DNA from 2 places in the Blautia sp. 1001283B150304_161114_C9 genome. Region 1 is predicted to be linked to the other one. Evidence: riboswitches for the same ligand, from Rfam matches in the RefSeq annotation. Region 1 holds a riboswitch; the other holds the start of a gene.

Region 1 (5,519 bases):
CATCTGTATCATCGGATTTTACAGGATTTTTGACACTTACCTTATGGTCATACCATTTTCCTTTTGTTCCGATCAAAGCTACATCGAATTCTTCATCAATTGCGGGTACCGGGATATCAAATCCATATACTTCCTCACTCATTCCATCGCTGTATGTAACAGTATCTGTGGTTGGTTCAAGAATCTCTGCCCCGTCTTTCTGTGCATCTTCTGCCTTTCCCACAAAAAGATTTACAATTTTCTTTGAAGCAAGGCTTACATGGATAGTCATCTTGCCATCCTTTACTGTAAGGGTTCCTTTTCCGTCGTTTGTTTCATTTACATGGAACATTCCGCTGTCTGTATCAAATTCTGCTGTGTAGGTGCCATCCTCTAATGTATCACCCTTGGATGCATCTGTTTCTTTATTATCTGTATTTTCTGAATCAGCATCTTTTGCAGTGGTTTCTTCTTTATCAGTGGTTTCTTCTGTTGCCGTATCAGTATCTGTCTTTGCAGCAACCGGGCTTGTACCGATCAGAGTAGCTGAAATAGTAAGTGCTGACATTAATAATGTAAATGAACGTTTCTTCATGATTATTTCTTCTCCCTTATCTTCATATTTTTTATAGTTTTTTCTATCGTGCTGTTCAACCCATCTGCTGCAGAGCAACAGGCTTTTGAACAGGTGATGGCAAATATATTATAGTAATTCCAGAAAATAATGCAATTAAGACAGTTCCTCTGGATCTTTCTCAGATGTGCGCACGTTACTGTGAACGGAATGAACAGAAACGTGCGAACTGTTTGCAGTATTTTATGGAATTGCTATGACTTCTTTTTTTCTTATCATATAATATATCTGCCCGGAAACTTTTGCAAGTCCTCCGGGCAGTTTATCTTGTTTGAACAATATTTTTTATTCAGCATCAGCCTCTGCAGTATCAGCTGTTGTCTCAGCTGCGTCATCTGCCTGTGCATCGTCTGCACTGTCATCTGCTGCTTCGGCATCAGTATCTTCTGCCGCTGCATCGTCAGATGCTCCAAGAGAATCAATTGCTGCTTTTGTATGAGCCACATACAGATCTTCTACTGCTGCAATTCTTCCAAGACCTGCGATCTGGCAGTCAACACTGTCGAAATCACCGGATGCTTCAAACTGAGATTTCCAGGAATCTGCATCATCACCGGCCATATCATTGTTAGCGTGGTCTCCGGCAACGACCATCAGAGGACGAAGGATCACATTCTTGAATCCTGCTTCTTTTACTTTCTCGATAACCTTGTCACATGCTGTGTCTTCCGGTTCTCCCTCTACAGTTCCGATGAAAGCGTTTGTGAATCCAAGATCATCCATCTGTGTCTGCATCTGGTCATAGGTTACATTAGCTGTATGGGATGTACCATGTCCCATGAATACAAATGCTGTGCCTGCATCTGCTGCTGCTTTCATATCATCAAATCCAGCTTCCTTGCAAGCTTCATCTGTGATTGCCTGAGCAACTGCTTTCTTGTCATCATTGATCACTGTAGCGTCATCACCAACTTCACCGAGCATTGGCTCTGCAATTGCAACAGATTCAAATTTGTCTTTGTATCCATCAATTGCCTCTGTCATTTCATCATATTCTGCACCATGCATCAGATGTGTCGGCTGTACAACAAGATTCTTAACACCGTTAGCTACTGCACGGTCAAGAGCCTGCTGCATATTATCGATTACTTCATCATCTCTTGCCTGTACATGGTTGATGATAATCTGTGCTGTAAATGCACGTCTTACTGACCAGTCCGGATATGCTTTTGCAAGGGCATCCTCGATTCCTTTGATATCCTCTGCACGGCTGTCGTTGAAGGATGTACCAAAACTTACTACAAGAAGTTCATTCTCACCAATCTCATCCTGGTTACGAGGATCATCTTTGGAAGCATCACCTGTGTCACGTCCAAAGTATTCAGGGCTTGCTTCTTCACCTGTTACCAGTTCTTTCTGAGCATCTGTAAGTTTGTCCCATGCTTCTTTTGCTGCTTTGCAGTCTTCGTCAGTTGTGTCTGTTCTTTCCTGAACATAAATCTTATCGATCAGGGCACCAACTTCGTCTGCGGCTTTCTGATCATCATCAGAAGCTTCTGTTGTATCATCAGATGCTTCCTCTGTATCTGCTGCATCTGCATCGTCTGCAGCTGCTTCTGTGTCATCTGCAGCCTCTTCTGTTGCTGCATCATCAGATGCAAAAGCAACTGTACCTGTTGCTGCTGTCATGGAACAGGTCATGGATACTGCCAGTAATAAGGCTAACATGGATTTTCTTTTCATTTCGTTTTTCCTCTTTTATTTCTCGTATTTCCGGACAATTGTATGCACAAAAAAGGCAGCTGCATATTCTGCAGCTACCGCCTTCCCATAAATACATGGTTTATATGTACCAGATATATCTGTAATTTCCGATTCTGTCTGATTCATTTAATAAAAGAGCTATGTATCGTTATGAGAATACAGGTTCTGTATACCGCAGACCTTAAATTCTACGCCAAGGCAGTTCTCCTGACTTCGATCATCGCTGTTTCTCCCTTCCCGGTTTCCCAGTGGTTTCTGAAAAACAGCTCCCATACACAGTGACGGTATCGCTCCGGATTCTCACCGGATTCTCTTTTGCGCATCAAGTACGATGCAACCTTTGCGTTATAACATTGCACATATTCAATTCGGATATTCTTTTTTTATCACATTTTACCAAAAATGTCAATACAATTCGTGTATATTTTCCTTTAATGTTTGGCATTAGTGTTACTGTTCACTCCGTTCACAGTAACGTAGCCAAAATTCATTCCAGATTGCCTGCGGCAATGGAATTTTGGCTTGTATGTATATTATCGCGTTATTCATCACACTTCTGTCAGGGCTTTGAAAAAACAGGTTCTGTTTCCGGTATGGCAGGCTGCACCGATCTGCTCTACTTTAGCAAGGATCGTATCATTGTCACAATCCAGTGTAAGGGATTTTACAAACTGGAGATGTCCGGATGTGAGTCCCTTCGTCCAGAGTTCATTGCGGCTTCTGCTCCAGTAAGTCATTTTACCTGTTTCAAGAGTGGTATTAAATGCTTCTTCATTCATATACGCCAGCATCAGTACTTCGTTTGTCTGATAATCCTGAGCTATGACAGGTACCATTCCATCACTGTTTAATTTAAAATCAGACCATGCGATGCTGCTTTTTAAATTCACTGTATTTTCCATTTTCTGTCTCCATATAATTTTGTTGATTGATATTTTCGTAAATCTTCAGAATTTACAGACTGCCCTTGGTAGACAGAACATCTGTGATCCTTGGATCATAGGATGTGGCTGCGTCCAGTGCTTTGGCAAAACTTTTGAACATTGCTTCTGCTACATGGTGATTATTCCCACCTGCCAGAACCTTGATATGAAGATTCATGCCACAGGCATAGGAAATGGCATAGAAAAATTCTTTCACCATTTCTGTGGACATGTCACCAATCCTGTCTGTGGTAAACTCTGCATCCCATACAAAGTAAGGTCTTCCGGACAGATCGATCGCACAGAGCACCAGGGATTCATCCATAGGAAGGATGCAGCTTCCATAGCGCTTAATCCCCTTTTTGTCACCAATTGCTTCTTTTAATGCTGTTCCCAGAACAATTCCTGTATCCTCAATGGTGTGATGATCATCCACCTGAAGATCTCCATGGACTCTGACACTGAGGTCAAAAAGTCCATGACGGGTAAATCCATCCAGCATATGGTCAAAAAATCCCACACCTGTCTCAATATCAGAGTATCCGGTTCCATCCAGATTTATTTTTAATTTGATTTCTGTTTCTTTTGTATTTCTTTCTGCTGAGGCTTCTCTTGCCATGGTTAAGTCCTCTCTGTCTTACTTATTTTCAAACACTCTGAATCCATGTTTTTCTGTGCAAACTACAGTTTACATTATAGCAGATTTCAGATTCAAAGCCTTACCATTATTCGTTATCTTCATCCCCAAAACGAACTGCAATAGAATTTGCATGTGCAGTAAGCTGCTCAGAAGTTGCAAACTGGATGATATCTTTGTGGATGTTACGCAGCGCAGATTTTGAGTAATATACAATACTTGATTTCTTGATAAAATCATCTACGGAAAGGGCTGAGAAGAATTTGGCAGTTCCGTTTGTAGGAAGCACATGGTTCGGACCTGCAAAATAATCTCCCAGTGGCTCGGAGCTGTACTCTCCGATAAAGATCGCACCTGCATTCTTCACTTTCATCATATCTTCAAAAGGATTGGCTGTCACGATTTCCATATGTTCCGGAGCGATTTCATTGGCCGCCTCAATCGCTTCGTCCATATCCTCTGCAATCAGAATGTAGCCAAAGTTATCAAGAGATTTCTGAATGATTTCTTTTCTGGAAAGAACCTCCACGAAACCTTTTACTTCTTCATCTACTTTCTTCGCAAATTCCTCACTTGTAGTGATCAGGATAGCACATGCCAGTTCATCATGCTCTGCCTGGGAAAGAAGGTCTGCTGCCACAAAATGCGGATTAGCTGTCTCATCTGCAAGAACAAGGATCTCACTCGGTCCTGCAATGGAGTCAATGCTTACATAGCCATATACTGCTTTCTTTGCAAGAGCTACGAAAATGTTTCCGGGACCTACGATCTTGTCTACCTTCGGAATACTCTCTGTTCCGAAAGCAAGGGCACCGATTGCCTGTGCACCACCCACCTTATAAATCTCATCTGCTCCTGCTTCTTTGGCTGCTACCAGTGTGGAAGCGCATACTTTGCCATCCTTTCCGGGCGGTGTTGTCATAACAATATGCGGGACTCCTGCCACTTTCGCAGGTACAATATTCATCAGTACAGAAGACGGATAAACTGCTTTTCCACCGGGTACATAAACACCCACACGATTTAACGGTGTTACTTTCTGTCCAAGCATAGTTCCATCTGTTGTGCTTGTAAACCAGCTGTTCTGGATCTGTTTTTCATGATACTGACGGATATTGACCAGAGCTTTGCGGATCACTCCAAGAAGTGCAGGATCAATCTGCGCATAAGCCTCTTCAATTTCTGCATCTGTGACGCGGATAGTCTCTTTTGTCACATCAGCTTTGTCAAATTCTTTTGTATAGGCAAAAAGGGCTGCGTCCCCTTCATTTTTTACTTTATCAAGGATCTGAGCTACTGTGGATTCAAATTTTCCATAGTTATTCGGGCTTCTTTTCAGCAGATTCTCAAGAATATCCTTTGTTGATTCTTTTGTTAATTTTACTGTACGCATCTTTACATCTCCTCCTGAAGAACTCTTCTTAAGTCTTCAATAAGTTTACGGATTCTCTCATTTTCCATCTTCATGCTCACCTGATTGACTACCATTCTGGCAGACAGCGGGCAGACCTCTTCCAGCACCTTCAGTCCGTTTTCCTTCAGTGTACTTCCGGTCTCCACAATATCTACGATCACTTCAGACAGACCAACGATGGGTGCCAGTTCAATGGAACCGTTTAATTTGATCAAATCTACTGTCTGG
Region 2 (5,519 bases), on a different contig from region 1:
CTGTCAGAATAATACAGACTGCAAGAATAGAAAACACGACAAAAGTTTTATTTGCTAAAAATCTGTTTTTCTTTTTCATGATTCTACTCCTTTAAACGCATACGTGGATCAATATAAACATAAGATGCATCAACGATCAGGTTAATGACCATATAAATCAGGGCAAGCCATAATACATATCCCTGGATCAGATTGTAATCACTGGATGTGATTGCTGAAACTGCAAGGTTTCCAAGACCCGGATAAGAGAAGATTACTTCTACAACACTGGTTCCTCCAAGAAGTGATCCTATGGAAAGACCAAACATTGTGATCAGCGGAAGCAATGAATTTGGAAATACATTGCCCCAGATAATCTTTGATTTCTTTACTCCTCTTGCCTGTGCACCGATCACATAATCCTGACTCAGTTCATCCAGCACCGCTGTTCTTACCTGTCTGGTATATTTGGAAGACATTGCAATCGCAAGTGTCAAAGCCGGAAGAAACAGACTCTTAAAGTCTCCCGCAGAACTGATAACCGGAAATGCATTGATATAAACACAGAATGCCAGCATTAACAGAAGTCCAACCCAGAAGTTAGGCATCGCACATCCGAGGAATGTAATTCCCCGGACGAGATAATCGATCCATTTATCTTTATATATGGCAGACAACATACCTAAAGGTACAGAAATAACCAGCATAAGGATCATGGCCATTAATGTAAGTTTCAAAGTCGGCCATAATCTGGCTGCAAGAAGTTCTGTAACTGGTTTATTTAAGCTGTATGATTTGCCAAAGTCACCTTTCAGACAGTTCTTAAGCCATCTGGTATACTGCACCAGAAACGGATCATTCAGACCAAGTTCCTCGCGTGTCTCCTGAACCATTTCTTCAGTAGGCATTACACCGGTTGCCGTGTACATGTTTCGTACAGGGTCACCTGGTGACATAAAGGTCAGTGCAAATGTAATAAAGCTGATACCGATCAATACGATCACAATCTGTAATAAACGCTTGATTATTTGCTTTTTACTCAAAAAAGACACCTCTTTTTATTTCTGTTTGTAACTATTCAGTAACTTCACAATTCGCAGACTTTTCTTATTCTGCAGGAGTAATTTCTGTTGACAGCCAGTAGTAATCTGCTGTATGGATATGTGCAGAACCAACTTTCTTACTGTAGATCATAGATGAGTTGTAGTATCCATCAATCAGAACCGCTGCATCATCTACCAGAATCTGCTGCATCTGGAAGATCAGATCTTTTCTCTTTTCCGGATCCATTTCACCTTTTAATTCTTCATATAACTTGTCATAGTCCGGGTTGGAGTATGCGCAGTAGCTGGTATCAGTTGCCCAGTTAGCCATATATGCCAGAGGATCTCCGGTACCAACAGTGATCCAGTTATTGTTATTAAAGTCATAATCCAGTGCTGCAAGTTTACTCCACTGATCATCTGAGCTTCCGTATTCAGGAACAACACCAATACCGATTTCTGCAAGATACTGTGCCTGAGCATCTGCAAAGTCATTCAGAAGACGGTTTTCATAAGAAATATATCTGAGGTTGATATTCTGACCATCCAGTTCACGGATTCCATCTCCGTCTGTATCAACGATTCCTGCATCATCCAGAATCTGTTTTGCTTTTTCCGGATCATAGGTATATGGATTTTCCAGTTTGTCATAGTCATAGTTCAGAGTAGAAGGCAGTACGGAGAATCCTGGTGTATAAAGTCCACCGATTGTTCTGGAATTACAGATTGTATCATTATCAATTGCCATCAGGATTGCCTGACGAAGTGTTTTGTTTCCAAGAACACCATCAAAGTTCATCCATGCAAATCCGCAGCGTACACCGGATGCAATATCAACAGTAAAGTCATCACTGTCCTGGAAATCCTGAATATCTGCTACATTTGTGATATTCTCAACCAAGTCTACCTGACCACTCTGGAGAGCCATTGTTTTTGCGGAGTTATCTCCCATGAACAGCAGATTGATCTTATCGTATGGAACATCTTCACGATAATACTCATTTGCAGCTAATGTATAACCAACACCTACACCATTGAATTCTTCAATCTTGTATGGACCTGTTCCAATAATTCCATTATCGTAGTTTTCAATATGTTCTACATCTGTGATTCCCATAGTTGGGTGGCAGAGCTGTCCTACAAGGTTTGCATATGGTTTGCTTGTTTTGATGTTAATAGTATTTGCATCATCATCTACAGTAACTTCTGCTTCAAATTCCAGATATTTCTCCGGTTTGGCAGATCCGGAAGGTCCTACCTCTTTCATGTGATCAAAATACTCTTTTACCTTTGTCGGAGTTAAATCACATCCGTCAGAGAATTTAATTCCGTCTTTCAGCTTGATCGTCCATTCTGTATGCTCGTCATTTACTTCATAACTCTCAGCAAGCCACGGGATAACTTCCATATTGTCATCGAATTTAAATAATGCTTCAGCAATACCATATCTCATAGCATTCCATCCACCGTTTTCATCATTTGCACTGTTTACACATCCATCTGTGTACATCTGACATCCGAAGTTTAAAACCTTCTCATCACCCTTCGCCTGTACAGTAACTCCCATTAATAATGCAACTGTTGTTGCCGCTGCTAACACAAGTAATTCTCTTTTTGTTTTTTTCATCCTTTACTTCCTTTCTTTTTTTGTTTCTTCGTTGTTTTTCTTCCTTCTCATACTGTCCATTCCTGTGATTTTGAACGAAAAAAAAGACAGATGCTCCCACATCCGTCACGAAATCTTACCATTAAAGAATCAAACATATATATGCAACACATGAAGTTGTAACTCTTAATCAGGATTTCTCGTCGTCCGCAAGAATCTCTTTTACCAGAAATAAGCAGGTCTCCTGACTTAAGCTTACCCATTTTCAGCACCTTCCCAGAAAAACATCTTCCAGTGGCATTCAGCTGAAAACCAACTATCACAGTGACGGGATCGTACCGGATTTACACCGGTTTCCCTTTTAATCAGACCAGCAGGACGCTTCTGCTGGTCTGAACTTATCTCTAAAATCATTAAATGACCGTATGAATACTCATTTATCATAACATACCATCATGTATACGTCAATTATTTTAGACTCTTATTTTCTATCTATTTTTCCGTAAATTTCCGGAATTTCTCAAAATTTGTTTCCGGTGTATAGGATTTCAGAACTTCCATCATGTCCTCTACACTATATGTATTATCATACATTCCAATAGATAACGCATACTGCTTATTAAACTCATCTACTGAATCCGCTGTCCAGAATGACTGCTGCAGCCGGAAAGCACTTCCATCTTCACGGTAATCTTCTGCAAAGCCTTCCAGAGCATTTTTCATGGCAACAAATGATGGTGCAACGATAGCACCGTATTTTCCTACAAGATAGTCGATTCTTTCCTTGCCGTTATATCCCTTTTTATTAAACATTTCGTATGTATCTTCTGTAAAACAGTCAATGGAACCCAACAATACATCTGTACTGTTCTCTTCTTCATAAGCATCAATTATCTTGATAAAATCACTTGCGCTCACTACACTCAGAATAACATTATACTCTCCTGTATTCAGCGAATCAGCCAGCTTTTCATCCAGGTGATCTTTTGGATACCCCGGAACCAGAGTAATCTTAATGTCACTGCCTGTTTCAATTTCTTCAGTATCCTGCGTATTCACCAGTTCTTCTACAGACTTCTCATATGACAGGCCATATGCTTCCTGAAGCTTATTCAGAATACCAATCGTTCTCAGACGATGCATCTCATTACCGATAGCAGATCCTCCACATGCTATTATGTAATGATTCTGGTTATTCTGATCCTCTGAAACAAAATACTCCGCCATATTGGCAGCCGCATCCATTTCTGTTTCAACAGATGTTCCTATTGTTCCCAGAAAATAAGGATTATCCTTTACTTTCTCATACATTTCATCACTGATCGTTCCTGAGCCACGTACATAATACATACCATATTCTTCACATACCGGAAGAACTTCTTCAAGATCTGAGGAAAGGAAAGAAATAATTCCCTTTACATTTCTTTCATGAAGCTCGTTGATAAAGCTGATTTCTTCTTCTGCTGTACTTATACTGGAAGAATATAAAAACTCGACATCAAAAGCCATGCCGACATAATTTTCAAAATAATTTCTAAATGCTCTTACTTCTGCATCATTCAGATTATATACGGACACTCCTATTGTCATTTTTCCGTCCTGATTTGTTGTATCACTCTGAGTATCGGCTGCCATAACTGAAATACTGGTGCAGGTGAGCAGCATAATCATTGTCAATATAAAACTTATTATCTTTTTCATTCCTTTTTTACCTTTCTATCGTATTTGTATAAAAGTTCAAGTTTTCTTTTCTCACATCCTTTCCTGAAATAAAAAAGATTCTTTTCTTAAAATGTATTTTAGGTATAAAAATAAAGCCTTTCTTATACACCGTAAGAAATAACCTTTTTTCCAATGCAAGCAGGTCTCCTGACTTAAGTTCATCGCATTTTATCGTCTTCCCGCCTCTTCAGCAGTGACGTATATGATAAAAAGCTCCCTTTTACAGTGGCGGGACCGTACCGGACTTGCACCGGTTTCCCTTTTAATTCCATATTACTGGAAACATGCATTATTTTTATAATATGATATCAGGGGCTAAAAGTCAAAAACTATTTTTACTCCGCGCTAAGGCTTTTCCCCAACTTCATTATATTTTTATTATATAATTCCATTTGGTTAACGTCAATAATTTACATCTAATATTTATATGTTTTTTTATTCACTTTTACTATGGTCTTGAATATTCAGATTCCAGTATCTATTCCATAATAAGGGTCTCTTTGCAGCACTACCTTCTCTTGTGGCATTTCTTTGTTTATGCTAAAATATTTTTACTACTATAAATGAGCAAGTTCGTGATTTTGCATAAAAGAAAGACACCTCGATTCCGTGTGTTGTATAATGAAAGTGCCTAAACAAACATTTGCAACATTTACGAAAGAAGGTGTCTCTCGCAAATACTATACATCATTCCGCATTCATATACAACCAGCTTAAGAAATTAAATTTATGCAAATTTTATTCGAACCGGGTGATAAACCACCTTATAAGTATCCTGATCAGCATTTTCATTTCAGGATATCATGGAAAAACCACGGATTTTGCTAAAAACAGTTCCTGTCACAGAACTACGATTGCACATTTCCTTAATTCAGGGAAATGGGATGATTCTCTACTTTCAGATACGTTAAAACGTTCTGTTATAGAGATTATTTATTCAGAAGCAGCACGCACCGGAAAGCCTGTTTTCTGCATTGTAGACGATACGATAGCTTCAAAGACAAAGCCTTCGTCACAGGCTCTGCATCCGATTGAAGATGCGTACTTTCACCAATCCCATTTAAAGGGGAAACAGGACTACGGACATCAGGCAGTAGCTGTTATGCTTTCCTGTAACGGCATTGTCCTGAACTATGCTTTTGTAATGTACAATAAATCAATTTCCAAGA

The links. A riboswitch is a leader RNA that binds a small molecule or an ion and turns the genes downstream of it on or off. The one in region 1 is predicted to bind cobalamin.
Region 2: it holds a riboswitch for cobalamin, as region 1 does, so the genes downstream of both, I4V44_RS10655 (ABC transporter substrate-binding protein) here and I4V44_RS12655 (sirohydrochlorin cobaltochelatase) in region 1, are expected to answer to the same signal.

Annotation. Positions count from the first base shown of each region.
Region 1 covers NZ_JADPGO010000025.1:15,236-20,754, reverse strand. The annotation lists gene I4V44_RS12660 (hypothetical protein) at 1-574, opposite strand, end outside; gene I4V44_RS12655 (sirohydrochlorin cobaltochelatase) at 899-2,296, opposite strand; cobalamin riboswitch at 2,498-2,674, opposite strand; partial or broken gene hisI (phosphoribosyl-AMP cyclohydrolase) at 2,872-3,186, opposite strand; gene hisB (imidazoleglycerol-phosphate dehydratase HisB) at 3,272-3,859, opposite strand; gene hisD (histidinol dehydrogenase) at 3,966-5,270, opposite strand; gene hisG (ATP phosphoribosyltransferase) at 5,273-5,519, opposite strand, start outside.
Region 2 covers NZ_JADPGO010000018.1:52,349-57,867, forward strand. The annotation lists gene nikC (nickel transporter permease) at 1-79, opposite strand, end outside; gene nikB (nickel ABC transporter permease) at 84-1,031, opposite strand; gene I4V44_RS10655 (ABC transporter substrate-binding protein) at 1,087-2,649, opposite strand; cobalamin riboswitch at 2,846-3,045, opposite strand; gene I4V44_RS10660 (hypothetical protein) at 3,121-4,329, opposite strand; cobalamin riboswitch at 4,471-4,653, opposite strand; gene I4V44_RS10665 (transposase) at 5,102-5,519, shown strand, end outside.